Regions from separate parts of the Klebsiella sp. A52 genome, predicted to be linked through region 2. Evidence: predicted binding sites of a transcription regulator. Region 2 holds the regulator's gene; the other holds the start of a gene.
The links. Region 2 encodes LexA, which represses DNA repair genes until DNA is damaged. Its sites were predicted from a motif close to TNCTGTATGTACATACAGNA; they were not measured.

Region 1 (16,160 bases), 2.1 Mb from region 2:
CTGGAGGATTTGCGTCACGCTACCCTGTTCCACGTTGAACATCGTCACGTTCCGGCAGATTCGCCAGACTGGGAGAACTGGCTGCGCCACTACGGGCCATCACAACTGAATACCGGCGCAGGGTTAACCTTCAGCGACGAGACGCATGCGCTCCAGGCGGCTGTGGCGGGACAAGGCGTGGTTATTGCCAGCGAACTGCTGGCGCGCGATCTGCTGCAACGCCGGGTTCTGGTAGCGCCATTTGAGATGTCCTTACCCGGAGCGAACTATTATCTGGTGGCGACACCAGAGATAGCCCAGCGCGGCGATATCAACGCGTTGCGGAACTGGCTACTGCGGCAGATCGCGCTTAGTTGAAGCCTGTGAAAAGGCAGATATCGGGCGATATCTGCCAGACGGCGTATTACCAGCCGCAGACGTTAGTCTCTTCGTCAGACTCATAGCCGCGCACAATATTGATGAGCTCTTTCACCGCGTCAGCGGCGATCTGCGGGTCCTGTAAGGAGTCAAGCGAGTCAAAGTCTTTATCCACCGACACGCCATTATTATTATTCGTTACCGTCAGACTAACCCCTTTACCCTGTAAATTATCGCTCGAAATCCCAGAGAGTAATTCTGCTACGGCCTGAGCCGCGATATCAGGAACATAGAGCGCCATCGGCTTTAAATAAACTTTCTCATATTTTTCGTGATTGTTGCCATTGACTATCGCTAATGAATAACCTTTATTTTCACTGTTCATAGACATAGCTTATCCCTCAATCAGAATTTTAGGGTCAACGTAAAAATCGACATTAAATACGGTATCGTCAGATAATGCCTCAATGCAGTGCCACTTTTCCGCAGGGAAGACACCAAACTGCCCCGCTTCGATAGTCATCGTTTCAACAGGGTCTGGGCTCGTTTCATCGGCATAACCATAATAGCGTATTGCACCCTGCATCACCGACAGACGCGGATAGACGCCCTGTCGCGTGCCGGCATCAAGATGGCGTTTCCAGATAGACGCGGGTGCGGTCTCTTTGGTCCACATAGGGGTGGAACGGGTCTGAACATAATGGGTAGGTATAATGATTCGCTGCATGATTTGCCTCTCTTTCCGCGCCGTGAAATAACGCCGCGAATGGAACGATATATTGCATATCATATACCTCTTTTAATTGCTAAGGGTATTATTTTTTCGAATCTATTGCTTCTACCCCTATTTATACCCATTACGGATTAGCGTTATTTAAAATATAAAAAAGCGCCTGCGATAGTTCACAGGCGCCATTTTAAAGAGCGAGGGAAATCTTCTTTCAGTTGTTATTTAACAGCCCCGGCTTCCCGATCAAATATCCCTGGACGAGATCGCAACCTAATTGTTGCAGCGAAGTTAACTGTTCCTCGGTTTCAACGCCTTCGGCGACGATGCGCATATGCAAGCTTTTCCCCATACTGATGATCAGGCGCACAATATCAAGGTCGTCTTTTTGCATAGGTATATTGACCACAAACGAGCGATCAATTTTGATCTTATCGAAAGGGAAATAACTCAGCCGCGACAATGACGAATAGCCGGTACCAAAATCGTCAATAGAGATCTGAATCCCCTGCTCGCGCAACTGGCTGAGGATCTCCAGCGAGCGTGTATTTTCGTTAAACACATCAGATTCCGTAATCTCAAGATCAAGGCGTCGCGGGTCGAGTCCGGTCTTCTTTAGCACCGCTGCCACCGTCTCGGTAAGCGAAGTATTAATAAGTTGAATCGGTGAGACGTTAACCGAAACCTTCAGCGGCTGTTCCCAGCGGGCAGCCTCCTCACAGGCAGTTTTCAGCACCCACTCGCCAAGTTGGTTTATCAGGCCGGTTTTCTCCGCCACCGGAATAAACTCAACGGGCGGTACCATACCGCGTAGCGGATGGAACCAGCGTACCAGCGCCTCGTAGCCGTAGATTTCACGCGACACCGTGTCGGCGATTGGCTGGTAGTAAACCTTGAACTGGTCATTTTCCAGCGCATGCAGCAGATCGTCCTCAAAGGATTTGTTTTCCTGTAAACGTTGCAACATGCCAGGACGGAAAATCTCCACGTGGCCCGCGCCAGACTTTTTCGCTTCATACAGCGCCAGATCGGCACATTTGTATAAGTAATCGGTACGACTTTCACCATCGGAGATAACGATGCCGATGCAAGCGCCGATGTTAATCAATGAATCGTAGATATAGTAGGGCTGGCTGATTTTCTCGCGGATCACATCCGCCCGCTCCAGCGCCATTTCTTCGCTCAGATCCTGCGATACAAGGGCAAATTCGTCGCCGCCAAGCCGGTACAGCGTCTCTGATGTTTTACGGAAGAACGACAGGCGGCTGGCGAGCTCCTGCAGCAGTTTGTCACCCGCATCATGTCCCAGGGTATCGTTAACATCTTTAAAATTATCCAGGTCGAACAACATAACCACAGCGCAACCATTATAAGGTTTTACGTGATTAACCACTTCCTGCAGCCTCTGCCAGAAAGAGAGGCGGTTAGGCATGCCTGTTAACGAATCGTGATAAGCGTCATATTGCAAACGGCGGTTTTGTACCTGCAGTTTCTCTTTCGACAGCTGCAAATCGTTAGCTAACAACTTCATGCGCACATGCGCTCGACGCAAGTTATTATTTTGCCGAAGCATCAATAAACCCAGAGAAATACACATCGTAATCAGCAAGATTGAAATCACCGAATAGATGTAATAAAGATGCTGAATCTTATCGTGCGTAAGATTAACGACATCAAAGTCCTGCGCCAGGGTCATGGAGGCCAGTGAGGTCATCGGGCCATCCAACTTACTCATGGTATGCAACAGAGTCACCATCTGCTCAGGCGTCATGGTGTCCAGTTGCCGATCGAGTTGATCGAGGATCTGAATCAGACTGGTAACCGTGGCCTGCCGCTGCTCGCTTTTTCTGATGAACTGGCCCAGATCGCCCTGCTGTAGCAGCTCGATCTGGCTCATCATTATTTCCAGGCGCAGGCGTACCTCATCGCGGTCGGTCCCCTTCACGTTCAGCGCCAGGGCGCTTAAACGAGCCTCAAGACGCATATATTCAGAGACCATCTGGGATACGGACCACGAGTCGGTGTAACGTGTTAATTTTTGCAGCTCACTCTGCCGCTCATGCACCAGATAGGTAATGTATCCGGTGACGATAAAAAGCGACAAAATAATGGCAGTGAGTATTCGATTCAAGATCAGAGCCTTACTCAATTATAATCTTTGAAACCTGCCATGCCGAGCGGGAATAATAGATTTGGTTCTGTAACTCCGCGCTACTATCGTAGGGATAAACAATAAAAAGCGGCCCTTTGTCACGAATGCGCATATATTCGCCATTCATCTTCAGCGCGAGGATCACCGGGAATTTATGAAAATCCTCCACCGGCACCTCGGTTGTATAATCATTCAGAGCCATCACTTTCGCCGTCTTACCTTGCGCACCCACTAAGTCCATAAGTTTGCTAAGTGAAATACCGTCAAAGCGCACTTTTCCTGAATACCAGGGTGTGGTTGTGATCACTGTCTCATTGCCCAATTTTTCTAACGCGGCAACGTCAAATACGGCGGTATCGCCTTCGTTTGTATTGGTAATCTTTCCTGAAATGGTTAAAACGGGTTTGCCCGTTGGCGCAGGCAGTTTTTCTGCGAAAGCATTAGGTAAAACTAAAACATAAAATAAAACTGCAAAAATTAGACGCATATCACCCACCATATCCAGCGTTGGAGATAGTAATTGTAAACCATTTACGTGAATTCTTAAAAGCTGTCCCAGTGGGGCGACAAAAATAAAATAGCAGTCATGGTCAACAGTTAACCCGCGCCAGCGGTGGAAATTAAATGTTCGATTTAGACATTTTTTACTTTATTGTCTTTCCTGCAGGTAAAAAACTTTTCAGTTGAACTTGTGCGCGGTAATCTCCCTAACGGCGCGAAGATAAGAAAACGTCTCATTCAAATAATAACAAATTAGCAACAAACAGGACAGACATGGACTCAACGCTTATTTCACCCGACTCCGGCAAGGGGGTTGGTTCTCTTAATCGCGCTCGTCGCGCGGCATGGGGCAGCTTTGCCGGCGCCGTCGTCGACTGGTACGATTTTCTGTTGTACGGCATCACCGCCGCACTGGTGTTCAACCGCGAATTTTTCCCACAAATTGGCCCGGCGATGGGCACGCTGGCAGCCTTCGCGACTTTCGGTGTCGGCTTCCTCTTCCGCCCGCTCGGCGGCATTATCTTCGGCCATTTTGGCGACCGTTTAGGCCGTAAGCGCATGCTAATGATGACCGTGTGGATGATGGGGATCGCCACCGCCTGTATCGGCCTACTGCCTTCCTTTAACCAGATTGGCTGGTGGGCGCCGGTTTTGCTGGTGATTTTGCGCGCGGTGCAGGGCTTCGCCGTCGGGGGCGAATGGGGCGGCGCGGCGTTGCTGTCGGTTGAAAGCGCGCCGAAAAACAAAAAAGCGTTCTATAGCAGCGGCGTGCAGGTGGGTTACGGCGTCGGTCTGCTGCTCTCTACTGGGCTGGTATCGCTTGTCAGCAGTTTCACCACCGATGAGCAGTTCCTGAGCTGGGGCTGGCGCCTGCCGTTCCTGTTTAGCGTAGTGCTGGTACTGGCGGCACTGTGGATCCGCAACGGCATGGCCGAGTCGGCGGAGTTTGAACAGCAGTTGCAGAAAACGCCCGCCGCGAAGAAAAAACGCCTGCCGGTACTGGAAGCGTTGGTACGCCATCCGGGTGCCTTCTTATTAATCATCGCCCTGCGCCTGTGTGAACTGTTAACGATGTATATCGTGACCGCATTCGCCCTCAACTACTCGACGCAAAACCTCGGCCTGCCGCGTGAACTGTTCCTCAATATTGGGTTGCTGGTGGGCGGTATTAGCTGTTTTACCATTCCCTGCTTTGCGTGGCTGGCGGATAGGTTTGGCCGCCGTCGGATCTATATTACCGGGGCGCTGATCGGGACATTAAGCGGCTTCCCCTTCTTTATGGCGCTGGAGCAGCACTCATTGTTCTGGATCCTGTTTTTTGCCCTGATGCTGGCCAACATCGCCCATGATATGGTGGTCTGCGTGCAGCAACCGATGTTTACCGAAATGTTTGGCGCCAGCTATCGCTATAGCGGCGCAGGCGTCGGATACCAGGTGGCCAGCGTGGTCGGCGGCGGTTTCACGCCCTTCATCGCCGCCGCGCTGGTCACTTTCTCTGGCGGCTCGTGGCACAGCGTGGCGATTTATCTGACGGTCGGCTGCCTGATCTCTGCCGTCACGGCGATGTTGATGAAAAATCGCCATCCGGCATAAAAAAGGGGCTTCGTGATAACACCACAGAATACGGACTGCTGGCCTGACGGGTTCAACGCCGACGAATTGCCCATTGTCCGCTGCAATGATCCAACGCTCGCCGAACAGCCTTTGTTCGAGCGCGCACGCCGCGGTGAAGCCGTCGCTCAGCTCTGGCAGGCGCCGCAGGGGTTCGTAGTACCCGGCAGTTACCGGAAATTCGCCAATCTGCCCGCGGTCAGCGAAGCCTTTGCCGCCCGCGGCTGGCCGGTATGGATCCGTCGCTCCGGCGGCGGGCTGGTGCCGCAGGGGCCGGGGATCCTCAACCTGAGTCTTGCCTGGCCGGTAACCCAGCCGTTAGGCGAAGCCGCCGAACCTATTTATCTGTTGTTGTGTGGAATATTGCAACGCACGCTGGCGACCTTTGGCGTCGAAAGCCAATTTCAGGCCGTCAGCGGTTCCTTCTGCGACGGGCGCTATAACCTTGCCTGCGGCGAGGGAGAGAACGCGCGCAAGATTGCCGGTACCGCTCAGTACTGGCGGCCCGTAGCCGAAAGCCAGGGGCACATCGTTCTGGCCCATGCGGTGATATTACTGGATACCGACCTGCAGGCAGCGCATCAGGCGGCCAACAGTATTGAGGCGCAGCTCGGTAGCGGCAAGGTCTATGGCGCGGACAAAACGATTACCCTCGCCGAATTATTGCCGGGTGAAACCGACCTCATCGAGCGATTCAGGCTGTCGCTAGCTAAGACGCTGCAACGAGTGGGTTAACAGCGTCACTAGCGCGCTTTTTGATCGGCGGCAAGACGCAACCGAGCCTGCTGTTCGATATTCTCCAGTAGCTCCTGAACATCGTCCTCATCGATATCGAGGAATTGCCCCTCCAGCAGCGCGGCATGAATATCTGCACGAGTGACTGTAATCCCCATCGGTACCGCATTCGGCTTCACTTCTTCCGCAGCCAGCGGATGCGGGTAGCGGCGACCGACCAGGTTATTGAAGACAATCGCCAGCAGCGCCAGCATCATGGAGTTCAGGAGCACCGGCGTCAGTACAAACTGGTAGCCTTCACTGTGTACGCCGGCGCCGCCAAGAATAGCCGTGAGCGCCACCGCGCCGCCAGGTGGATGCAGGCAACGCAAAAAGCACATCCCGGCGATCGCCAGCGCCGCAGCCAGGCCGCAGGCGATCGCTGTATCCGGCACTAACAGCCCCACCGTGACGCCGATCAGCGCCGAAAGCACGTTGCCGCCGACGATAGACCAGGGCTGAGCAAGCGGGCTGCTGGGCGCGCCAAATAGCAATACCGCCGAGGCGCCCATCGGCGCAATAAACCACAGATTCACCTCGCCAAGCAGCCAGTGGCTGAACATGCTGGTGACGGCAAGACCCGTTCCGGCACCGATTGAGCCCAATAAAATATGCTTTTTCGCAACGGGTAAAGCGTGGGGTTTTAAACGGCCGAGGAAAATACGCGCGCGGGAAAATAGCGGGCGCTGTAAAACGCGTAACATCGAACGAATCGCTCACATCATAGGAAGAAATTATATTTCATTGTCTTAATTTAACTCTTCATTAACAACCATGTATTTATGATGCCTATTATTTGCAACTTTATCGGGCAGTGCGGGTTATGTGATTTTTACATGCTGCGTTAGAATCATCTTCCCCACCGGGGTTAAACCCACTCTACGGATTAAAGGTCACAATACGGTGAATAATAAGACAAATTTAACGAAAGAAGTGGCATGGGCCAGCCAGAATATGCCGCGTACCCTGCGCCAGGTGGCGGCCCTTCCCGACCTCAGCCATGTACGCCTGGCCTGCTGTATGCATCTGGATATGAAAATGATCCCGCTGGTGCAGGGGCTCCTGGAGAAAGGGGCGAAAGTCTTTTTGACCACCTGTAACCCAACCACCGTGCAGGATGAGGTCGTCGCCTGGCTAGTAGAACGCGGCGCGGAAGCTTGCGCCTGGCGCAATATGAGCGATACCGACTGGCAGCAATCATGGGAAAAAGCCATCGCCTGGGGGCCAACTCACCTTTGTGAGATGGGCGCAGATATTACCACCCTGCTCCACCAGCGCGGCGAGTTCGGCAATGTCGTCGCCGGCCTTGAAGCCACCGGCTCCGGCGTCAATCGTCTCGGTGATATCCGCCCCGGCTACCCTATCTTTAACTGGGATGATCTGCCGGTCAAAGAAGGGCTACATAACCGCCATATGGTTGGCCTGACGGCCTGGCACACCTTCTTCCAGACCACTCACCTTACCCTACATGAGAAAAAAGTGCTGGTGATCGGCTACGGCCTGGTCGGGCAAGGCGTCGCGGCGGCGGCAAAAGCCTTCGGCGGCCAGGTCATGGTGGCGGAAATCGATCCGGCGCGCCGTTTACAGGCCGCTTATGACGGCTGGCATGTCGTGGATTTACAGGATGCAATCGCATCAGCCGACGTCGTAGCCACCGCCACCGGCGGCAAGAAAGTGGTCAACAGCCTGGCGCTGGACAGCGCTAAAGATGGCGTGTTTATTCTCAACGTCGGCCACGTGGCGGAAGAGATTGACTGCGAACACCTGCGCCAGTTCCCGCATGAAGAGGTTATGCCCTATATCAACGCTTATCGGCTGCCGGAGAAAACAATCTATCTGATGGCCGATGGCTCAATGCTCAACCTTACCGCCGGTTTTGGCGATAGCCTGAATGCGTTTGATGTCACCCTTGCAGTGATGGCCAGCGGCATTCGTCATATCGTCACCGACGGCATGCAAGCAGAAGCGGATGTTTATCTGCTGCCGCAAAGCGTGTGGCAGCAGGCGCTGTAAGCACTATTTCGGGGGGCCGGTCGGCGCCCCGAAGCCGGTTAACGGGTTTCCGGCAGCACGATATTGCTCTCCGCCAGCGTCCCCATATCGTTGAACATTGCCCCTGCCGCCTCGACCAGATGCATCGCTAACGCCGCGCCGCTGCCTTCGCCTAAGCGCATCCCCATATCCAGATAAGGCTTCAACTGCAGATGCTCCAGCGCAATATGAGCCCCCTTCTCCGCCGACAGATGCGACGGAATCAGATACGGATGCAACTGTGGGGCAATCCGGCAGGCCGCCAGTGCCGACGCGTATGATAAGAAACCATCAAGTATCACCGGCAATCCGCAGGAAGCGGCGCCCAGCATGACCCCGGCCATCCCGAGCAAGTCAAAACCGCCCACTTTTGCCAGCACGTCGAGGCCATCGCCCGCTGAAGGCTGGTTGACCGCTATCGCCCGGCGTACGACTTCCGCCTTGTGCGCCAGCTGCGATACTGGAAGGTTCGCGCCGATGCCTACAACATCGCCGGCATCATGATCGGTCAGCACGCTGACTACTGCCGCAGCGGGGGTCGTGTTAGCCATTCCTAATTCGCCCACGCCGAACAGACGCACGCCCTGCTCCGCAAGCTGACGGGTGTAGCGCATGCTCGCCAGCAGCAGCGTTTCGGCCTGCTCCCGGCTCATCGCCGCGGTGCAGGCAATATTGCCGCTACCGCGCGCCACTTTCATATTCACCAGACCAGGGATGGGTTCGGCGTCAATCCCGACGTCAATCACCTGAACATCAGCCCCCGCCTGCGCTGCCAGCACGCAAACGCCGGTATTCTTACGGGTCATATTGACCGCCTGAATCGCGGTCACCGCCTGTGGCGAGACGGTAACGCCTTCATGCCAGACGCCGTGGTCGGCGCACATGACCACAATAGTTTTACGTGGAAAACGTAACGCGCCCTGTAGACCCGGCATGCCTGCCAACTGAATCGCCAGCGATTCCAGACGCCCCAGGCTGCCAGGCGGTTTCAACAACCCGTCAATATGCTCACCAGCGCGCGACATCGCGCTTTCGTCCAGTCGCGGGATGGCTGCTAACCATTCAGTTAATGTATTCATATGCTTCCTGTCAGCGCGATATATGCTCTATAGCAACGCCAGTAAAAAGATAACTTCGCCCAGTTCAATGGCCGCCCCAAGCGTATCGCCGGTTTGCCCGCCCAGCGTGCGCTTCAGCGCCTGACCAAGCGCCGATATCACCAGCAGCGTTATAACCGCAGCCAGCAGGCCATGCAGGCCCAGCAGCAGCGTTGCCAGCGCCAATGATAGCGCCAGGGTAATGACGGTCTGTCGGAAAGTCACCTTGCCAATAAATACGTTACCAAGCCCCTGCTCCCGGGCATAGCGCTGGCGGTACATCAACAGCACCGACATCCCTCGCGCCACGGCACAAGATGCAGCCAACGCGGCCAGCATCGAGGTGCCGCGCAGCGCCAGTTCGCTAATGACGAGAACCTTCGCCACCAGCACAAAGATCAGCGCCAGTCCGCCGTGCGTCCCCAACCGGCTATCGCGCATGATCTCCAGCATCCGTTCGCGGCGGCGGGCGGAAAAGATCCCATCGCAGGTATCCGCCAGGCCATCAAGATGAAAACCGCCGGTCAGCAGCGCCAGCGCCAGTACGGCAAACAGCGCGGCCAACGGCAGGCCGCACCAGGCATGAAGCGCCAGCATCACCAGCCCGGCAATCGCGCCAAGTAGTAACCCCACCAGTGGGAAAGTGACGATCCCGCGCTCATATTGATCGATTTCCAGCCCCTGTGACCAGCGGGCCGGAACCGGCAAGCGGCTCATAAAAGAAAGCGTGGCGAAGAACGATTTAATCATTTGATTTTGACTCCTATCCCTGAAACAACCAGCCACACCTCATCGGCGGCCGCGGCCAGCATCTGATTCACGCGCCCGGCAATATCGCGAAAATGCCGCGCCAGCCGGTTATCCGGCACTATTCCCAACCCCACTTCATTGGTGACCAACAGCACCGGCGCCGGGCAGGCGCGGCAGGCAGCAATCAGTTGAGTGATTTCTTGCATGACTATCCTTTCCAGCGCTGCATAATCCCATTCATCAGGATCCGTTTCCCCACCTTCAGCGAACAGAATATTGGTGACCAGTGTAGTGACGCACTCAAGCAAAATGGCTTCATCGGGTGCATAATCGGGGGTAATGAGTGGCGCCAGGTCACGGCTGCGCTCTGCAGTACGCCAGTGCGCCGGACGGCTATTACGGTGATGTTGAATGCGTGCGGCCATTTCATCGTCAATAACGGCTGAAGTGGCGATATAGAGCACCGACGCGCAGGATTGGAGTAAAGATTCGGCGTGACGGCTTTTGCCGCTACGCGCGCCGCCGGTAATTAGTATCATCGCGGCGGTACCTGAAGCTGGGACTGCATGTGATAAACCCTTCCGGTATCAATAAGTTCACGGCGGCAGTATAACAAACTGTCGGCTTAAAGGGCGATGCTTATACGGAGGTTTAAGGCGGGAAGATGGAGGAATCCGGCGGCCTGCAATGCCGCCGGAAGAAGTGGGTAGTTTATTCGCCGACTTTGGCTTCACCCATCACTTTGAGTTTTTTGGAGATATCGCGACGCTCTTTCGACAGCTCGGCGTTTTTGATGATGTAATCGTCAACGCGGTCTTCGTAGTCGGTTTTCATGCTGGCGATGATACCCTGAATGGCTTCAACGCTCATACCCGGCTTGATGTAATCGCTGAGGTTGTCCAGCAGCAGGACACGCTTCTGGTTATCACGGATCTTTTTCTCAACGTCCTGAATTTCACGCTGCAGTTTGTTCTTACGACGGAACAGACGAACAAACTCCAGAACGTCCTGGAAAGAAGGCTTAGTTGTTTCCATTTTTACACCCCTAATATTTGAGATTCGGATTCGCTAAAGCGACTGCCCTATAGGGCTAACATAACTGCTAGCAGTCGCTGATGACAATGTTTTTTCCTTTGCGTTTATCATAACCCTAAATGTTGCTGAATCGAAGCAACCTGTTCACTTCGCGCACGTATCTGCCTTTTATTTGCGCAGCGCGCGGCAAATAAGGTGCGACAGCAGCTCAAGCTGGCGCGCCAGCTCAATGGTCAGCCAAACATAGCCGTGAATCGGCGTTTCCGACAGATTATCGTCCTGATGCTCTTTGATAAGCTGTCGCAACTCGACCACGATCTCGTTGAGCTTCTCGGTGTTGGCGCGAACCGGCTGCGGGTTTCCCTCATACAGGGCATGGGCGATAGTCAGCAACGTTTGCTGGGTCATCCGTTGGGTTTCGCGCAAAGTCTGGGCGTTAAGCATCACAAAATGGCCCTGACGAGAGGCCCAATAAGCGTTGATTTGCAGTTCCAGCATGCATACCAGATTACGGCTGACGGTCTGGATGGCTTCGAAGATTGCTTTCTGAATATGCGTTTCTTTGCTGGCCGGGGTTATCAACCCACGCATTTTCACCACGTCATTGAGCGCTTTCTGAAGATGTTTTTCCAGCCGCGGGCGCTCAACCAGATTCGGCGAAAAACCGGCCTGATACAGCCGATTAAACGTTGTGACATAATTCGCCATCTGGATGCGCCAGTGCAAAAACGCCCGCTGCGGCCAGATACCGGTAAACAGCATCGCCAACAGTGAACCGAAGATGACATCGCCGCTTCGCCACAGCGCGGTGTTCATATCGCCCGGCGGCGCGCCCACCACCACCGCCAGCGTAATGCCGATCAGCAACGCCTGGTAGGGCCGTTTGCCGAGCGCCAGCCAGCCGCAGAGGAACATCGCCACCGCGCACCACAGCACCATAATTGGCAGTGAGATAAGTTCGAGTTTGAGCGCTACCAGCCCCAATACCGAACCGAGGATAGTGCCGCCAATACGTTCGAAGGCCCGCGGCACCACATTGCCCCAGAAAGAGATAGGCCCCATCACCACCACCAGGGTGATCAAAGGCCAGGTGCCCTCCGGCACGTTCAGCAGACGCACCAGCAAGAAGGTCAGAACAAAAGCCAGCGCAATGCGGATACCGTGCACAATTCGGTAATGACGATACAGTCGGATCTCAAATGGCTTAAGTGATTTATCAGCGCGCACGGCCTGCTCCGGCAAACAGAAAAAGCCAATTGTAGCCGCTTTTTTCGCAAGCGCACTGAGCTAGTGTAAGAAACCTTGTCAAAATCAGGGATAAAGGTTTATTAGCCGACGCGATTCACCGCCACATACATCTCAATATCCCAGTGACCGTCCTGGTTGCCGTCGTTAAGGTAGATTTCAAAACAGGGTTTATCAGCAATTTGAAGATCGCTGCTCTGCAGCAGGCTGTCAAAGAACTGCAGCCACGGCGTGGAGAAATCATGGTTAATGACCCGCGCGCTGGCGCAGGCGTAGTCGCCGCCGGCAATCGCGGTGAGGATGACTCCTTCGCTATTCGGCGGGATGACGTAATCATCCGCCACGGTAACAACGGTGTCACAACGCAGTTTTTCCGCGGGCACCTGCTGCGGATTATCGTAATAAACCGCCACCCACTCCAGAGCCGGCACCTGGTGGTGACTGACCCACGCCGCCAGTTGTTCAAACCCCTGCTTTACGGTCTGCTCCCACGGGCCAACCATATGAAACCCGGCAATCTTGCGGGCGTCGAGAGATTGAATGCTGTAGTTCATAGCACCTCCAGTGTTGATAGAATACTGTATAAATATACATCAAATTTAGCAGGCGGATGAACAACAGTATGTGCGCGGATTCACAGAGTCGCCACAAGCGCGAAATGAATGAAGCCCGCCGCAGAGCGCGGCGGGCCCATGGGTGCGGAGATTAAATGCCGTGATGCAGATAATCGCTCAGACGGGAAAACATCCCGCCCTTGCCAACGCTTTCAAGCGTCACCAGTGGCCAATGACCGACCACTTTGTCGCCATCGTAAAGCGAGATTTCGCCCACGCGTTGGTTAGCGGCGATAGGCGCTTCCAGATCCTTAGTATCCAGTACATATTTTGCTTTGATACGTGGAACTTCAGATTTCGGGATCGCGAGCCAGAAGTCCTGATCGGTGCCGAGCTTGATCTGCTCTTTGTCGCCATACCAGATATGTTCGACGCCAACCTGCTTACCTTTTTGTAGCACCTGGACGGTGTCAAAATTCTGTTGGCCCCAGTGCAACAGCTTAGCCGCCTGCTCTTCTCGCCCTTTTGGACTATCGGCCCCCATCACCACGGCAATCAAACGACGCTGTCCATCGACCGCAGAGGCAATAAGGTTGAAACCAGCTCCTGAGGTATGGCCGGTTTTCAGACCATCGACATTCATGGTTTTGTCCCACAGCAAACCGTTACGGTTCTGCTGGGTGATACCGTTCCACGTCAGGCTTTTTTCGCTATACATATGATAGACATCCGGCTCGCCGTGAATAATGGCCCGCGACAACACCGCTAAATCATAGGCGGAGCTATGCTGACCTGGCGCGTCGAGTCCATGGACGGTTTCAAAATGGGTGTCTTTCAAATGCAATTTTTCAACGTAGCTATTCATCAGCGCGACGAACTGCGGTTGACCGCCGGCGACATAGTCAGCGAGTGCGACGCAGGCGTCGTTACCGGAATCGACGATCAGTCCGCGGCTAAGATCGCGGACGCTAACGCGATCGCCCGCTTTAAGGAACATCAGCGAAGAACCGTTAAACACCGGATTGCCCTTGGCCCAGGCGTCTTTGCCGACGGTGACCATATCATCAAAGGTAATACGATGGCTGTCGATGGCGCGGTCGACGACGTAGCCGGTCATCAGTTTGGTCAGGCTGGCGGGGTTACGCTGTTGGTGTTCGTTACCGGCGGTCAGGATTTGACCGGTAGTGTAGTCCATCAGCACCCAGGAACCGGCCTGGATCGAAGGCGGCGTCACGGTGACGGGCAAATCAGCAGCGGCAAATGCGCAGGAAACGCTCGAAGCGAGCAAAGTTACAGCAAATAAAAAACGGCCTTTCAACGGCATATCCTCAAGATTTACAGATTCGCCGTCCTTTTTACGGAAGTTCGCCTGAGAGATCAGGGTTAAATTGCAAGAAAATATGACATGGTAGATTTATCGATGCTCATAATGAATAAAAAGCATAACAACTAACCTATCTAATATAACGCCATTTATTTTAACGAGGCTATTAACACCCATAATTAGCATGGGATTTAAAAACACTCAAACACAAAAAGTAATTAAGAAAAAACCTAAAAATGCATGTCATAAAAAATTAATATGAAAAACCTTCATGAGGTTATTCTTAAATACTTTCCATAAACAATTCCTATGTAGACATTTCAACTGATCATATATTATCTATTAACATCTAATTCACAAACATATTCATTGGTGTAACGATGAGCCAGAATAAAAACTGGTCTCCTGAGCTTGATGGCTTACGAGGCTACGCTTCCTTGTGGGTCCTGCTCGGTCACATTTGTATTTTGACACGATGCAACATCCCTATCCTGAGCAACCCGGATTTTGGCGTCGATCTTTTCATTTTGCTGTCCGGTTATCTGATGGCTAAAAATTACATTGAAAGGCAGCACGTCGAACCCTGGATGTCCGTTAAAACGGTAATTTCATTTTGGACAAGGCGCTTTTTCCGAATCGCTCCGCTTTATTATCTCCTTCTAATTGTGGCATTTATTTTCGGTGAAACCTTTGGTCACTACCGGGATGCTATCGCGCTGGCATGGCCTGAAACGCAAACTGAGACCGCGAGATATACCGACTCATCAATGGCGAACGTGTTAACGCACATCTCATTCACCTTTGGTTTCCTTCCTTATTATTCATTCAGGACAGTCCTTCCTGACTGGAGTATTGGGCTTGAAATGCAATACTATGCCCTTTTCCCGTTTATCATGATGCTGGTCATGGGGATTGGTTTCATTAGGACTTGCCTGGCATTGATTGTAATGTGCGTAATGGCTGCATTTATTTTCCCTGGATATTTCGCAGCATTCCCGATGCCCTCGATGATTTTATTCAAGCTACCTTTATTTATATCAGGAATGTTGCTCTATAAAGCCGTAGCAGAGAACCGTAAGATCTACGTTATGGTTGCATTACTTTCTCCACTCGCTGCATTTTTGATGGGTTACTTTACTTCACCTATCCGTATGATCATTGAGGTTATGATAATCCTTGGGATGTCGATTCTTCTGATGCCTCATAGCGATAAATCGCCACTAAAAGGTATTGTCTTCTTTAGCAGAAAGTTACTTTCCGCCCGCTTCAGTCAGTTCCTCGGTGACGTATCATATTCGGTATATCTGTTGCATTTGATGATTGTTATTCCGATGATTGGATGGCTTGTTCAACATCAGTCCTACGTGCAACTTCCTGCATTGCTCCGTTTTGTTATTGCTGCTGTGATAATTTTACCAATAACTTATAGCATTGCCATAAATCTATACAAATACATTGAGAAGAGAGGAATTGCACTGGGTCGTAAAATTATTAAGCCTAACAGCATAAAAGTGAATGAAGCGGCTTAAACAACGGCTATAAACAATGTGAGGTCGTGGCGATATTATTTAAAAATAATATCGCCACGACATTAAAAACCGCGACAAACTTTAGTTGCGCCTTCAATGTTAATAAGGGAAAATCAGGCTATCAAATAGATTATCAGAGCGATTACATTTCAATTATGGCTGACCGCGAACAACAATCCTTCCTCTTCCACGACTACGAAACCTTCGGTACCAGCCCTTCGCTCGACCGACCGGCGCAGTTCGCCGCCATCCGCACCGATAGCGATCTGAATGTCATTGGCGAACCGGAAGTCTTCTACTGCAAGCCTGCGGACGACTATCTGCCGCAGCCGCAGGCGGTAATGATTACCGGTATTACGCCACAGGAAGCGCTGGCCAAAGGTGACAACGAGGCCGCTTTCGCCCGCCGCATCAACGATCTGATCACGGTGCCGAAAACCTGTATCGTCGGCTATAACAATGTCCGCTTTGAT
Region 2 (16,160 bases):
GGCGCTGCGCGGAAATCAGCGCCAGATCCGCCGCTTCAAAGAAGCCTTCCAGCAGCAATATCGGTTGGGTAATGCCCCCTTCACGCAGGCGCAGCGCCTCTTCCAGGCGGGCGACGCCGAAGGCATCGGCGTCGGTCAGCGTTCGCGCGGTCTCTAGAAGGCCGTGTCCGTAGGCGTTCGCTTTCACCACCGCAACCAGTTTACTGGCGGGAGCCAGTTCACGCAGGCGTTGCAGGTTGTGTCGCAGAGCGCGGCGGTTGATAACTACAGTTGCCGCTTGCATTTGAATTCCTTAAAAAAAGACTGACGGAGGTTTACTCATCGTCATACTGAGGACCGGCATAATTATCGAAACGCGACCACTGGCCGTTAAAGGTCAGTCGTACCGTACCGATCGGGCCGTTACGTTGTTTACCAATGATAATTTCAGCAATACCTTTTAAATCACTGTTCTCGTGATAAACCTCATCACGATAGATGAACATGATTAAGTCGGCATCCTGTTCAATAGAGCCAGATTCACGCAGGTCGGAGTTGACTGGGCGTTTATCGGCACGCTGTTCCAGAGAGCGGTTCAGCTGCGACAGCGCGACCACCGGCACCTGCAACTCTTTTGCCAGCGCCTTCAGGGAACGGGAGATTTCGGCGATTTCCAGGGTACGGTTATCAGAGAGCGACGGTACGCGCATCAGCTGCAGGTAGTCGATCATAATAAGACCGATACCGCCGTGCTCGCGGGCGATACGCCGGGCGCGCGAACGCACTTCCGTCGGCGTCAGGCCGGAGGAGTCATCGATATAGATGTTCCGTTTTTCCAGCAAAATACCCATTGTGCCGGAGATCCGCGCCCAGTCTTCATCGTCCAGTTGGCCGGTACGGATACGGGTCTGATCGACGCGCGATAGCGAGGCCAGAGTACGCATCATGATCTGCTCGGATGGCATCTCCAGACTGAAGATCAACACCGGCTTATCTTGCAGCATCGCCGCGTTTTCCACGAGGTTCATCGCAAATGTCGTCTTACCCATCGACGGACGCGCGGCGACGATAATCAGATCCGAAGGCTGTAGCCCGGCGGTCTTTTTATTGAGGTCGTCATAGCCGGTATTCACCCCGGTGACGCCATCATGCGGCTGTTGGAACAGCTGTTCAATACGGGCGACGGTGGCATCGAGCACATCGGCAATGTTCTTCGGCCCTTCGTCTTTATTGGCCCGGCTTTCGGCAATTTTAAATACCCGGGATTCCGCCAGATCCAGCAGGTCCTCGCTGGTGCGCCCCTGGGGGTCGAAACCGGCTTCGGCGATCTCGTTGGCCACCGAAATCATTTCACGCACTACCGCGCGTTCGCGTACGATGTCGGCATACGCGCTGATGTTCGCCGCGCTTGGCGTATTTTTGGAGAGTTCGGCCAGGTAGGCGAAGCCGCCGACGCTATCCAGTTGCCCCTGACGCTCCAGCGATTCCGCGAGGGTTATCAGATCAATCGGGCTGCCTGACTCTTGCAGGCGCGCCATCTCGGTAAAGATATGACGATGCGGACGGGTATAGAAATCTTCCGACACCACCCTTTCGGCGACGTCGTCCCAGCGCTCGTTATCCAGCATTAAACCGCCCAACACCGACTGTTCCGCTTCAATCGAGTGCGGCGGGACTTTCAACCCTGCGAGCTGCGGATCGCGTTCGCGAGGTTCTGTCTGTGGTTTGTTGAAGGGTTTATTTCCTGCCATAGTGAATGGAGTTACCTGTAAATGAGAGACACAAAATTATAAAGGAGTTCACATGGCAACACGAATTGAATTTCCCGCGCATGGAGGCCCCGAGGTTCTGCATGCGGTTGAGTTTACCCCCAACGATCCTGCCGAACACGAAATCCAGGTAGAAAACAAAGCTATCGGTATCAACTATATCGACACCTACATCCGCAGCGGCCTGTATCCACCGCCCTCGCTGCCGAGCGGACTGGGAACCGAAGCCGCCGGTATCGTGAGTAAAATCGGCAGCGGGGTTAAACATATCAACGTTGGCGACCGCGTGGTATACGCCCAGTCCGCGCTTGGCGCTTATAGTTCGGTGCATAACGTGCATGCCGACAAAGCGGCAATTTTGCCGGATGCGATTTCCTTTGAGCAGGCCGCCGCCTCGTTTCTTAAAGGGCTGACCGTCTGGTATCTGCTGCGCAAAACCTATGAAATACAAGCCAATGAAACCTTCTTGTTCCACGCGGCGGCGGGCGGCGTGGGGCTGATTGCCTGCCAGTGGGCGAAAGCGCTGGGGGCGAAACTTATCGGTACCGTCGGAAGCGAGCAAAAAGCGCAGCGCGCCCGGCAGGCCGGCGCCTGGGAAACCATTAACTATCGCGAAGAGAATATTGCCGAGCGCGTCAAGGCGCTAACCGGCGGCAAAAAAGTCGCCGTGGTTTACGATTCCGTGGGTAAAGATACCTGGGAGGCCTCGCTCGATTGTCTTCAGCGGCGTGGGCTGATGGTCAGCTTCGGCAATTCATCTGGCCCGGTAACCGGCGTGAATTTGGGTATCCTCAATCAGAAAGGATCGCTGTATGTGACCCGCCCTTCTCTGCAAGGCTACATCACCAACCGGGAAGAGCTGACGGAAGCCAGCAACGAGCTATTTTCGCTGATCGCCAGCGGCGTGATCAAAGTCGATGTGGCGGATAATCAGAAATACGCCCTGCGTGACGCCAGACGCGCGCATGAGATCCTGGAAAGCCGGGTGACCGAAGGCTCGAGCCTGCTGTTACCGTAACCGGATGAGATCGCCAGAAAAGTTTAGGGCCTCCTGACGGAGGCCCTGACTTTTTTTGTTCGGCTGTATGTAGGGTACAGCACGATGAATTCGTTATCGCGCTAATAGTGACAGATTTAATACGCAATGCCTACGCTGTTTTATGCAAAATTACTCAGGTTGTGACACACCGCTCAATCCCCAAAATGATGGCTTAGTAGCGCCAACGATCTTCGCGGCGATAGCGGGTTGTGGTCGGCGATTTTATCGCCCGAATAACCCATACGACGGCCACCGCCAGCAGCAACCAGGGTAGCAGCTTAAACATTAATGCGAACAGGCCGCCGAAGAACATCAGCGCGGTGGCGACGACCAGCGCGGCAATAATGCCAAGCAGCGAGATGCCGGTGACCAGCAACATGACAAAAAAGCCAATAACAAATAAGAGTTCCAGCATGGTCTTCTCCCGAAATAAATAACCAGATAGCTGATTGGCTATTTCAAGAATCATGCCAGGTATAACTCATTGAATTAAAACAAAACGCCCCGCAGCAGTGCTGTAGGGCGTGGCGAAATAGACCAGTTTTTAGCGAAAAGTTTAACGCTTATCGGCAACCAGCTTCAGCGCGTGTTCCAGCACGTTGATATCAGCGCCCGCTTTGTGGGCATTTTCACTCAGATAGCGACGCCACTGACGCGCGCCGGGGATCCCCTGGAACAATCCCAGCATATGGCGGGTGATATGGCCAAGATAGGTACCGTTGCTGAGCTCTCGCTCGATATAGGGGTACATTGCGCGCACCACCGCCACCGGATCGGCATCCGCGCCGTCGACGCCGAAAATCTCGCGATCCACAGAAGCCAGAATACCCGGGTTTTGATAGGCTTCACGCCCCACCATCACGCCGTCCATATGCTCAAGCTGCTGTTTAGCCTCTGCCAGAGATTTAATTCCGCCGTTAATCGCCATCGTCAGATGCGGAAAATCACGTTTCAGTTGCCAGACGCGCGGATAATCCAGCGGCGGAATTTCGCGGTTCTCTTTCGGACTCAGGCCGGAAAGCCAGGCTTTACGAGCGTGAATGATGAACATTTCACACTCCCCTTTGCCGGAGACGGTCTCAATGAAATCACACAGGAATTCATAGCTATCCCGATCGTCAATGCCAATACGGGTTTTTACCGTTACCGGGATCGACACCACGTCGCGCATCGCTTTGATGCAGTCCGCCACCAGCGCGGCGTTACCCATCAGACAAGCGCCAAACATCCCGTTCTGCACGCGGTCAGAGGGGCAGCCGACGTTGAGGTTAATCTCGTCGTAGCCGCGCGCCTCGGCGAGCTTCGCGCATTGCGCCAACGCCGCAGGATCGCTACCGCCCAACTGCAGCGCTACCGGATGTTCTTCTTCGCTATAGGCCAGGTAGTCGCCTTTACCGTGAATTATCGCGCCGGTGGTGACCATTTCGGTGTACAGCAGAGTATGGCGCGACAGCAGACGCAGGAAGTAGCGGCAATGTCTGTCGGTCCAATCGAGCATGGGCGCGATAGAAAAACGGTGGGCAGCAAAAGCGGTAGATGTGGATTCTGGCATCATGGCGAATAAATAAGCATCCGGGTAAAAAGGGGCGCTACTATAGCACAAACACCAACCACGGCGCATAACGTCGAACGCCACGCGCCATGGTCAAAATGCGGCCTATATTTTCCGCGGTTTGCCGTCGTGCGGGCCAAAGAACTGCGGAGGGTGATCCACCCAGCGATCCTGGCGAGTCGCGGCATAGCCTGGGTTCAACGGATAGTAGATGCGGTTGTGTTTTTTATTCGCCTCGCCAACGACCAGCAGCCGCACCTCCTGCTCGGTATTATTCAGGAAGGTATGACACACGCCAGTCCCCGCCGGAAAGCCGACGCTATCGCCCGGCTCCAGCTTCCATAGATAGCCATTGATCCAGACTTCCGGAAAGCCTTCCAGCACGTAGATGAACTCTTCTTCATCGCTTTCCGCATGTGGATAAGAGGTTCTGCGCCCCGGCGGTAAGCGTTCATGATGGATGCCCAGCCGATTTAGCCGCAGGCCGCGGGCAAGAGGCGCGCCAATAGAAAACAGCTCGTGACTATCGGGGTAGGTGGAATCATCCGCACCTTCCAGTTCGCGCCAATGTCGAATGCAATCAGGTCGTTTCATCGTTTTCTCCCGAAAATGAGATACATCAGGTATAGCAAAGCTTGCAGGATCTCGGCGTTTTACCTGGTTCGTGATAAAGTAACAGTTTCAACATCACGCAACCAGAGGATGCTCATGGATAACACCACTTCGCAAGAAATGTTAGCGCAGGCTGAAAAGCTTTGCGTGCAACGTGGCGTACGCCTGACCCCGCAGCGTCTGGAAGTGTTGCGTCTGATGAGCCTGCAGCAAGGGGCGATTAGCGCCTACGATCTGCTGGATCTGCTGCGAGAAAAAGAGCCGCAGGCGAAGCCGCCCACGGTCTATCGCGCGCTGGAGTTTCTGCTGGAGCAAGGTTTTGTGCACAAAGTGGAATCGACCAACAGCTATGTACTGTGCCACCTTTTCGATCAGCCGACCCACAGTTCGGCGATGTTTATCTGCGATCGCTGCGGCGTGGTCAAAGAAGAGTGTGCGGAAGGCGTAGAAGATATTATGCATACGCTGGCGGCCAGAATGGGCTTCGCTCTACGGCATAATGTGATTGAAGCGCACGGCCTGTGCGCTGCCTGCGTGGAAGTCGAAGCGTGCAGCGCCCGCGAACACTGTCATCACGATCATACCATCCAGATTAAAAAGAAAGCCCGCTGAGTCGGGCGACATCAGCGGGAAGCTACGGCATATCACTATGCCGTTAGACAGGCATAAACAGGGGGTCAAAACCACATTTGCTACCAGCGCGTATCGTTCTTACGCTCCCAGTCAGACACCTCTTTTTCGGCCTGATCTTTCGCGTAGCCGTAACGTTCCTGAATTTTACCGACTAGCTGATCGCGCTTCCCTTCAATGACCGTCATATCGTCATCGGTCAGTTTACCCCACTGTTCCTTGGCTTTACCTTTCAACTGTTTCCAGTTACCGCTGATTTCGTCTTTATTCATCATTACGTCCTCATGATTCGGTGGGTTAACAGCCCGTTTTGTTCCGGACATGGTAATAACTATAGATGACAATGCTGACACCGATTAGTTATTCGGAATTTTTAACCATCAGGCCAATTGAACACGCTGGGAGAATTTTCCCGGCTCGCGCTGCGCTCGGCCGGGATATTTGCATTCAGGAGGGTGAATTAAACCAGGTGCCACGCTGCCAGTGGCGGCGCCAGATGAGCGCCAGCGAAAGCCCACGCAAAGCTAGGAACACGGCCAGCGCCAGCCACAGGCCGTGGTTGCCGAGCACGGGCACAGAGAGCAGCGTCACCGCAAATCCCGCGGCGGCCACCGCCATGCTATTACGCATCTCCGCGCCGCGCGTTGCGCCGATAAACATGCCATCCAGCAGATAACACCAGACGCCAATCACCGGCAGGATCATCTGCCAGAACAGATAGCGGTCGGCCAGCTGCTGCAATGATGGGATAGAGGTCAATAGCGCGATGATATGCTCACCGGCCACGCTGTAGATTAACGCGAACGCCAGCGCGACCATTCCCGACTGCCGACAGGCCGCGCGCCAGACTTCCAGCAGTTGGCTACCGTCACGCGCGCCGTAAGCCTGTCCGGAATGGGCTTCGACGGCATAGGCAAAACCGTCCAGCGCGTAAGCGGTAAAGGTCAGCATGGTCATCAGTACCGCATTGACCGCCACCACGTCGCTGCCCAGACGGGCGCCGAAGACGGTGATGGCGCCAAAGCAGAGCTGCAGTAGCAGCGAACGCAGCATGATGTCGCGATTAAGCGCCAGCAGGCGCCGCATATTGCCGCGCCAGGCTTCCTTCAACATGGCAAGCGTCACGCCGCGCAGCGCCAGCACCCGTTTCGCCATTAGCAGGCCGATGATAAAGGTAGCGTATTCCGACAGCGCCGTCGCCAGTGCCGCCCCCTGCACGTTCATATGCAGCCCCATTACCAGCCACAGGTCGAGCACGATATTCAGCAAGTTGCCGACCACCAGCAGGATCACCGGGGCGCGGGCGTACTGCACGCCAAGCAGCCACCCTAACAGCACCAGGTTAGCCAACGACGCCGGGGCGCTGAGCCAGCGGATTTCGAGGAACCGCCTGGCCTGCTCCAGTACCGCCTCGCTGCCGCCGACAATATGTAGCGCGAGGTCAATGAGCGGCATGCGGAACAGAACAATGAGCAGCCCGGCGGCCAGCGCCAGGATCAGCGGTTGCACCAGAGCGCGCGCCAGCCGCTGCGGATCTTTGGCGCCGTAGGCCTGAGCGGTTAAGCCAGTGGTGCTCATTCGCAGGAACAACAGCAGCATAAAGAGGAAACTGGTGGCCGTCGCGCCGACGGCGACGCCGCCAAGGTATACGGGGCTATCAAGATGGCCGACAACGGCGGTATCGACCAGCCCCAACAGCGGAACGGTAATGTTCGAGAAAATCATCGGTAGCGCGAGGCGCCACAGTGCTTTATCGGCGGCGTTGAGCAGCATGCAGAGGGACCAGACAGAGGAGGAACATCGCAGCGTCATGCATCATGATGACGCTGCGTTAGGACGGGAGTTACAGCCACTCACCGTTACGGATCACGCCGACGGCCAAACCTTCAATGGTGAAGCTCTGCTGGCGCAGATCGACGACGATCGGGGAAAACTCGCTGTTTTCCGGCAGCAGTTCAACGACGTTGCCCTGCTTTTTCAGACGTTTTACGGTGACTTCTTCATCGATACGCGCGACGACGACCTGGCCGTTACGCACGTCCTGAGTTTTATGCACCGCCAGCAGATCGCCGTCGAGGATACCGATGTCTTTCATCGACATCCCGCTAACGCGCAGCAGGAAGTCGGCATTTGGTTTAAACATCGCCGGGTCAACCTGATAGTGACCTTCAATATGCTGCTGCGCCAGCAGCGGTTCGCCTGCGGCGACGCGGCCGATCAGCGGCAGTCCGTGTTCTTCTTCCGTCAGCAGACGAATGCCGCGTGAAGCGCCGGAGACGATTTCAATCGCGCCTTTACGCGCCAGCGCTTTGAGGTGTTCTTCCGCCGCGTTTGGGGAACGGAACCCCAAGCGCTGAGCAATTTCCGCACGCGTCGGCGGCATGCCCGTTTGGCTGATGTGATCCCGGATGAGATCAAACACCTCTTGCTGCCTGGTCGTTAACGCTTTCATTCCGCCCCCTGGGTGTATATACAGTTATGCTGTGAGTATATACAGCTAATGGTGATTTTGGAACCACATATCATATAAAAATCAGGAGATTCTTTGCGTTTTGCGAGCGTTGCCGACAAGACTTAGCGGTAATGCGACCACAACAGCATAGTCCAGGTGATCAACGCGATGATTATCGCCAGCAGTACCGCCGCCGAGCCCATATCCTTGGCGCGCCCGGAAAGCTCATGATGCTCAGGCCCGATACGGTCAACCACCGCTTCAATCGCGCTGTTAAGAATTTCGACTATCATCACTAACAGGACCGAGCCAATGAGCAGGACTCGCGTAATGATATCGACATCCAGCCAGCAGGCTATCGCCACGGCCACAATGGCGGCGACGCCTTCCTGGCGGAAAGCGGCTTCGTTCACCCACGCCGCGCGGAAACCTTTCCAGGAATAACCTGCTGCTTTAATGATTCTGGTTAACCCAGTGGTATTATTGGCCATCAAAAAGAACCTTTTAATGTAAATGACGTCGCTGAGTGTACGTGTTTGCCGTGTGACAACGGAAATTTTGTACGCTTTCTGTTATTCTTGCCGCGCATTTGCATGATTAACCAGAGGCTTCACATCGTTTATGTCCGGCTGGCAACGAATTTACTATAAATTACTGAATTTACCATTACGGGTGCTGGTAAAAAGCAAGTCTATTCCGGCAGAACCTGCTCAGGAATTAGGGCTCGATACCTCGCGTCCGATAATGTACGTCTTGCCTTATAACTCCAAGGCGGACCTGCTGACCCTGCGCGCCCAGTGCCTGGCGCATGACTTACCCGACCCTTTTGAACCGCTGGAAATCGACGGCACCCTGCTGCCGCGCTACGTTTTCATCCACGGCGGCCCGCGCGTGTTTACCTACTACACGCCGAAAGAGGAGTCCATTAAGCTGTTCCACGACTACCTGGATCTGCACCGTAATCATCCCGATCTCGACGTGCAAATGGTGCCGGTCTCGGTGATGTTCGGCCGCGCCCCGGGTCGCGAAAAAGGCGAAGAGAATCCGCCGCTACGCATGCTTAACGGTATTCAGAAATTCTTCGCCGTCTCCTGGCTTGGCCGCGATAGCTTCGTGCGTTTCTCGCCTTCTGTCTCTCTGCGCCGCATGGCGGATGAGCACGGTACCGATAAAATCATCGCCCAGAAGCTGGCCCGCGTGGCGCGTATGCACTTCGCCCGTCAACGTCTGGCCGCCGTCGGCCCGCGTCTCCCTGCCCGCCAGGATCTGTTCAATAAGCTGCTGGCATCGAAAGCTATCGCCCGCGCGGTAGAAGATGAAGCGCGCAGCAAGAAGATTTCTCACGAGAAGGCCCAGCAGAACGCCATCGCGCTGATGGAAGAGATTGCCGCTAACTTCTCTTATGAAATGATCCGCCTGACTGACCGTATTCTCGGCTTCACCTGGAACCGTCTGTATCAGGGGATTAACGTGCATAACGCCGAGCGCGTACGCCAGCTGGCGCATGACGGCCATGAGATTGTCTATGTGCCCTGTCACCGTAGCCACATGGACTACCTGCTGCTCTCTTATGTGCTTTATCATCAGGGGCTGGTGCCGCCGCATATCGCCGCCGGCATAAACCTCAACTTCTGGCCGGCCGGGCCGATTTTCCGCCGTCTGGGCGCTTTCTTTATTCGCCGTACCTTTAAGGGCAACAAGCTCTACTCCACGGTATTCCGCGAATATCTTGGCGAGCTGTTCAGCCGTGGCTATTCGGTGGAATACTTCGTCGAAGGCGGGCGTTCCCGTACCGGCCGTCTGCTGGATCCGAAAACCGGCACCCTGTCGATGACTATCCAGGCAATGCTGCGCGGCGGTAGCCGCCCCATCACCCTGGTGCCGATTTATATCGGCTACGAGCACGTGATGGAAGTCGGTACCTACGCCAAAGAGCTGCGCGGCGCGACAAAAGAAAAAGAGAGCCTGCCGCAGATGGTGCGCGGCCTCAGCAAACTGCGTAATCTCGGCCAGGGCTACGTTAACTTCGGCGAACCGCTGCCGCTGATGACCTACCTCAATCAGCACGTGCCGGAATGGCGCGAAGCCATCGATCCTATCGAAGCTGTCCGCCCTTCCTGGCTGACGCCGACGGTGAATAATATCGCCGCCGATCTGATGGTGCGCATCAACAATGCCGGGGCGGCCAACGCCATGAACCTGTGCTGTACGGCGCTTCTGGCGTCGCGTCAGCGTTCTTTGACCCGTGAGCAGCTGACCCAGCAGTTGGATTGCTACCTCGACCTGCTGCGTAACGTGCCGTACTCCACCGATTCGACCGCGCCGACGGCTTCCGCCGGCGAGCTTATCGACCACGCACTGCAGATGAACAAGTTCGAAGTCGAGAAAGACACCATCGGCGATATCATCATCCTGCCGCGCGAGCAGGCGGTGCTGATGACCTACTATCGCAACAACATCGCCCATATGCTGGTGATGCCGTCGCTGCTGGCCGCTATCGTGACCCAACATCGCCGCATCACCCGTAGCGAAGTGCTGCGTCATGTCGAGATGTTCTATCCGTTCCTGAAAGCCGAGCTGTTCCTGCGCTGGGAAAAAGAGGAGCTGGCGGGCGTTATCGATGCGCTGATGGCAGAGATGCAGCGTCAGGGCCTGGTGGTGCTGAATGGCGATGAGATGAGCGTCAACCCGGCGCACTCTCGTTCCCTGCAGCTGTTGGCCGCCGGCGCGCGCGAGACGTTACAGCGCTACGCGATCACCTTCTGGTTGTTGAGCGCCAACCCGTCCATCAACCGCAGTACGCTTGAGAAAGAAAGCCGCACCATGGCGCAGCGTCTGTCGGTACTGCACGGTATCAACGCGCCGGAGTTCTTCGATAAGGCGGTGTTCAGTACTCTGGTGCTGACCCTGCGTGACGAAGGCTACATCAGCGATACCGGCGATGCCGAGCCGGCAGAGACCCTGAAGGTCTACCAGATGCTGGCGGATTTGATTACGTCGGATGTACGTTTGACGATTGAAAGCGCCGCTCAGGACGACGCATAACGTTGCGGCTTCTGTTCCCCGGCTCGCGCCGCGAGTCGGGGAAAGAAGGATTTACTGCAGATAGCTCATCGCCAGACCGAGAAACAGCACCAGCCCAACGTAGTTATTATTCATAAACGCTTTGAAGCAGTTATCGCGTTCGCGCTTGAAGATAAGCTTCTGCTGCCAGACAAACAATCCCGCCGCGATAAACAGCGACCAGTAGAATTCCCAGTTCAGCCCATTTAGCCAGCCCACCGCGCCCATTAATACCAGCACGGCAACCTGCAGAATACCGATAATCAAACGATCGTTTTCACCGAACAGGATCGCCGTCGACTTAATGCCAATTTTGACATCATCGTCGCGATCGACCATCGCATACTGGGTATCGTAGGCTACCGCCCACAAAATATTGGCGAGGAACATCAGCCAGCAGCTGAGCGGCAGCGCTTCACTTACCGCCGAGAAAGCCATCGGGATCGACCAGCCAAAGGCCGCGCCCAGCACTACCTGCGGCAGATGGGTATAGCGCTTCATAAAGGGGTAGACCCAGGCTAGCGCCAGCGCCGCAACCGACAGCAGGATGGTCATGGTATTGAGCGTCAACACCAGCAAGAAGGAGAGCCCCACCAGTACCGCGAACAATATGCGCGCTTCTTTTTCCGTGACCTCGCCGCTTGGTAGCGGGCGACGAGCCGTACGCTTAACGTGACCATCAAATTTACGGTCGGCATAGTCATTCACCACGCAGCCGGCGGCGCGCATCAACCAGACGCCAGCGACAAATACCGCCAGTATCCACAGCGGCGGCACCCCGGGTGATGCCACCCATAGCGCCCACAGCGTCGGCCACAGCAGCAATAGCGCGCCGATTGGTTTGTCAGTACGCATCAGGCGGTGAAACGCCAACAGCTTATTCTGCGTCAGACTCCACTCCATTTTCTCTTCCTCTTAATACAATGGCGATGCAGGCAGAAAAAGCTCTGTCAGCAGCAGCGGTTTGCCGCTCAGCCGGAGACGGGAACGTCGCCCCCACAGCTGTGCACTACGGCCAATCTCAATAAAATCACGGGTTAACGTCGACGACGTAAACAGATACCGGCCCAGCGGCGTCTGCCCCAGCTGCTGCAGGGCTAATTCCGGGCCGCATAGCGTCGATTCCGGCACGAGGGTACGACCGGCAAGCCAGGGTTCGCCATCGGCGCAAAGAATGATTTCCCGCAGCCAATAACGCGCTTCTTCCGGCAATAGGGCTTCTTCGCCCGCCAGCGCGTCGCGCCCGACGAAACCTTCGTTAATCATGGTCACGGTGACCTTTTTCCCTTGTTGCTCAAAGCGCTTGGTCATTGAGTCTTCCAGCAACAGCCAGTCGCGCAGCGGCGCGTCCAGCTCGGGTATGGCGGCAAAATAGCGCAGCGCACGCAGTTGCGTAAGCGCAGGATGTGGCATGCCTGATTCTCCGGTACAAAACGTGCAGGCATTGTATCGCAGAATAGCGTTTTGAGGGCGGGCAAACGTCAATATACGATCATCCGCGCAACAGGCATGCAACAGTTGCCGCTGCGCGAGAAAAAAAAGTGCGTCCAGGCGGACGCACCTAAAGGCTGTGCCTAAACATCAGCATTGTGGGGAGACGGTCACCCCTTGCCTTTTACACTGCTGATAAAGGTGGAACGAGCAGATTTCGAGCCGAGACGTTCAGCTTCGTTCATCAATTTAAGGGCTTTATCGATATCGCCTTGTTTAACCGCTTTCTTGATACCGTTGTTGAAGTAGGTTTCGGTATCGTCAAGCATCGGTTCGCTTTTCGCCGCAGGGGCGGCAGCGACCGGCGCGACAACAGGCGCAGCGGCCGGGGCGTTATAGACCGGCGCCGCGGTATTGCCGACGGTCACCGGGCCCGGGCCGGAAGATCCAAACAGCGGGCCCACCAGCACGCTGGAACTCGAAGACGTTTTCACCTTCAGGCTCAAGGTGCCGTCAGTGGTATGTTTAGCGATCGGATCCGGAATGTCCGGCACCGCGTTACCGGTGCCTTTCGCGTAGGCTTTCGCCGGGTCGATTAATTTGGTGGTCTGCTGCAGATCCTGCGGAGTGGTAAACACCAGCACATAAATTTTCTGCTGTCCCAGCGCCGGCGTCAGGCGCATTACCCCTTCCAGGCGGTCGGCGCTCATCACGCCCGGCTCCAGATAAGTGAAATAGCTGCTCGGGAAGAAGGCGGACGGCGTCATGCTCTGATCGAGGATCAGCACGTTTGGCGCATAGACGCTGGTCTGTTTGTCGACCTCGCTGGTCAGCGTCAGGGTTAACTCGCCGATATTGGCCGGTACGCTATAGGCCACCACCGGCCCGGCGATACCGGGAACATTCAACGTTTGGCCGGCGATCGCCACTTTAGAGGTTTGGGTTTTCGATTGATCGACCGGCGTCCAGGTCAACTGCTGCAGCGAGGAGGCCGGGATGGACGGCGCGGCAGAGGTATTCTGCGGCACGAAATTGACATCAGCAAAACTGACTGCGGGTACGCTGGCCAGCAGGCCGGCGGACAGGCAGAGGGCAACGAGACTTTTCTTCATATTCATTGTTATCACCTCAATTCCTATGGCCGAGCGTTAGCCAGGCAATAGCGCGCTGGGCCGAAAATAGAGGGGCTGATGCCCCTCTTTTACTCATCATGATGCGGATAGCATTACCACCAGATTTCCATCTGGGCGCCGAAGGTCCACTCATCGTCGTCGCCGCGGCTGGAAGTGTTGATACCGGTACCAGAGGTATCGCGCATGGCGACGCCGCTATCGGTGTAACCCCACTTCTCATCCCACTTCGCGTAGGTGGCGAACAGACGAATTGCCGGACGGGACCAGATGCTGTCGCCCGCCTGCCACTGTTGCGCCAGGGTGATTTTGTACTGGTTGTTGCTGTCGCCGGTTTTCTGCGATTTGACGTTGTCGTAGCCGACTTCCAGCAGGGTGCTCATGATCGGCGTCCATTTGTACATAGGACGTACGCCGACGGTCCACCATTTGGTACCGTTGTTGTTGTCCAGGTTGACGTCCTGGTACATGGCGACGTACATCATGTCCCAATCGTCCGCCAGAGAGACCGCGCCGTGGTCAAGCACACGCCACATGGAACCATCGTTATTAATGCTGCCGCCCTGCGGTACGCCTTTACCGTTGGAGGTCATGGCATCGGTCGCGTACTGCAGAACAAATTTGTTGTAGCCTTTCAGGATGCTCTGGGTATGTTCAGCGGTGAACATCCAGCCATCTTTCGATGCATCCGGCTGCAGGTAATAGTCATCCGGCACGTTGGTGTGACCATAGTCCACGCCCAGCTCCAGCGTACCGCCCGGGTTGGTTTCCATCTGCGCTAAACGCACGTCGAAGACGTCGTTCGGTACCAGATGATCGTAAACGCGTTCGCCAGTCAGCGGATCGCGGTCAGCATAGGTTGCCGAGCCGCCGGATTCAGAAGAACGAGTGGCGGCCAGAGAGAGTTTACCGAAGCCCAGATCGATGTTTTCGATACCGGCGCCAGGACCGGAAATATCCCAGTAGTAGAAGTCGATCATGTGAACGTCATGACGCTGATAGAAGCGCTTACCGGCCCACAGGGTTGAACCCGGCAGCCAGTCGATCAGGTTTTTACCCTGCACGTTAACTTCACGGAAGGCCGGGCTGGTAGATTCCCAGTCGTTCTGCTGCGATACCGAGTAGGCAACGTTGGTATCGAAGTAGAAGCTCTTATCGCCCTCTTTCCACACTTCCTGGCCCAGTTTCAGTTCAGCGTAAGTTTCACATTCGTTACCGAGACGGTATTTACTTTGAGCGCCGGTGGCCTGGAAGCACTGCTGTTCGCCGCCGCTGCCGGTCCAGCCAATACCGGAACGAGCGTAACCGTGGAAATCGACAGCCAGCGCCTGGGCAGACATCACGCCCGCCGCAACGGCTACCGCCAGTGGAAGTTTGCGCAGAGTAATCATCATTCTATCTCCTGAGATCATTGCTTTTCTTTGAACACTTCCCCGTCGGCCGCCGCATGGTTGGCTGCACGCTGGGTTCGCGTCTTCTTTTAATGGGGAACCTTATACGCCCGGCTCTTTATGCAACCGACGACAAGCGGTGCCATCCTCACGGAATAAATGGCAGCGCTCCGGCGGCAAACCGATGGCGAATGTGGCTCCCTCTTCTACCAACACCACGTCATTCTGGCGGTACACCAGGTTCTGACGGATGGCGGGGATCTGGATATGAATTTGCGTTTCGTGACCAAGCTGTTCGACCACCTGCACTTCGCCCTCAAGGGTGACATCGGCGATGTCGCTCGGCAGCAGGTGTTCCGGGCGGATGCCCAAAGACATATTGGCGCCGACCTGAACGTGAGCGCTGTCTACCGGCAGCCAGACCTGCTGGCGGTTCGGTAGTTCGACTTGTACCTGTTCGATGGCGGTCGCGGTGACTTTGACCGGCAGGAAGTTCATCTTCGGCGAACCGATAAAACCCGCGACAAAGCGGTCTGCCGGATAGTGATAAAGTTCCAGCGGTTTTCCGACCTGCGCGACGCGGCCGGCGTCCAGCACCACGATTTTGTCGGCCAGGGTCATGGCTTCCACCTGATCGTGGGTGACGTAAATCATCGTGCGACCGAGGCGCTTATGCAGACGGGAGATTTCGATACGCATCTGCACGCGCAGCGCGGCATCGAGGTTGGACAGGGGTTCATCAAGCAGGAAAACCCGCGGCTCGGCGACCAGGGTACGGCCGATGGCCACGCGCTGACGCTGGCCGCCGGAGAGCGCTTTCGGCTTACGCTCCAGCAGGTGCGCCAGCTGTAAGACCTCAGCGACTTGAGTTACGCGCTGGTTAATCACCTCTTTTTTCGCCCCGGCCAGCTTCAGGCCAAAAGACATATTTTCGGCAACGGAAAGGTGGGGATAGAGCGCATATGACTGGAATACCATGCCGATGCCGCGCTCGGCGGGCGGCACGTCGTTCATTCGGGTATCGCCAATAAACAGATCGCCGCTGGTGACCGTTTCCAGTCCGGCGATCATACGCAGCAGGGTGGATTTGCCGCAGCCCGACGGTCCTACAA

Region 1: the regulator LexA is predicted to act here: its motif matches at 12,857-12,876, upstream of sbmC (DNA gyrase inhibitor SbmC).

The regions. Positions count from the first base shown of each region.
Region 1 covers NZ_CP074437.1:3,140,122-3,156,281, reverse strand. Annotated here, with positions in the region: gene KGA69_RS14855 (LysR substrate-binding domain-containing protein) at 1-357, shown strand, start outside; gene KGA69_RS14850 (DUF1869 domain-containing protein) at 404-742, opposite strand; gene KGA69_RS14845 (TehB family protein) at 752-1,084, opposite strand; gene KGA69_RS14840 (putative bifunctional diguanylate cyclase/phosphodiesterase) at 1,299-3,215, opposite strand; gene KGA69_RS14835 (putative pterin-binding protein) at 3,226-3,723, opposite strand; gene shiA (shikimate transporter) at 4,011-5,330, shown strand; gene KGA69_RS14825 (lipoyl protein ligase domain-containing protein) at 5,343-6,083, shown strand; gene KGA69_RS14820 (HPP family protein) at 6,092-6,826, opposite strand; gene KGA69_RS14815 (adenosylhomocysteinase) at 7,026-8,135, shown strand; gene cobT (nicotinate-nucleotide--dimethylbenzimidazole phosphoribosyltransferase) at 8,174-9,232, opposite strand; gene cobS (adenosylcobinamide-GDP ribazoletransferase) at 9,260-10,000, opposite strand; gene cobU (bifunctional adenosylcobinamide kinase/adenosylcobinamide-phosphate guanylyltransferase) at 9,997-10,539, opposite strand; gene KGA69_RS14795 (DUF496 family protein) at 10,712-11,035, opposite strand; gene KGA69_RS14790 (FUSC family protein) at 11,204-12,262, opposite strand; gene sbmC (DNA gyrase inhibitor SbmC) at 12,364-12,834, opposite strand; gene dacD (serine-type D-Ala-D-Ala carboxypeptidase DacD) at 12,986-14,152, opposite strand; gene KGA69_RS14775 (acyltransferase family protein) at 14,539-15,687, shown strand; gene sbcB (exodeoxyribonuclease I) at 15,843-16,160, shown strand, end outside.
Region 2 covers NZ_CP074437.1:1,017,660-1,033,819, forward strand. Annotated here, with positions in the region: gene alr (alanine racemase) at 1-283, opposite strand, end outside; gene dnaB (replicative DNA helicase) at 315-1,730, opposite strand; gene KGA69_RS04740 (quinone oxidoreductase) at 1,783-2,766, shown strand; gene pspG (envelope stress response protein PspG) at 2,960-3,202, opposite strand; gene dusA (tRNA dihydrouridine(20/20a) synthase DusA) at 3,344-4,342, opposite strand; gene KGA69_RS04755 (cupin domain-containing protein) at 4,445-4,933, opposite strand; gene zur (zinc uptake transcriptional repressor Zur) at 5,048-5,563, shown strand; gene KGA69_RS04765 (CsbD family protein) at 5,644-5,853, opposite strand; gene dinF (MATE family efflux transporter DinF) at 6,029-7,354, opposite strand; gene lexA (transcriptional repressor LexA) at 7,425-8,033, opposite strand; gene KGA69_RS04780 (diacylglycerol kinase) at 8,156-8,524, opposite strand; gene plsB (glycerol-3-phosphate 1-O-acyltransferase PlsB) at 8,655-11,078, shown strand; gene ubiA (4-hydroxybenzoate octaprenyltransferase) at 11,130-11,999, opposite strand; gene ubiC (chorismate lyase) at 12,012-12,509, opposite strand; gene malM (maltose operon protein MalM) at 12,698-13,645, opposite strand; gene KGA69_RS04805 (maltoporin) at 13,753-15,051, opposite strand; gene malK (maltose/maltodextrin ABC transporter ATP-binding protein MalK) at 15,151-16,160, opposite strand, start outside.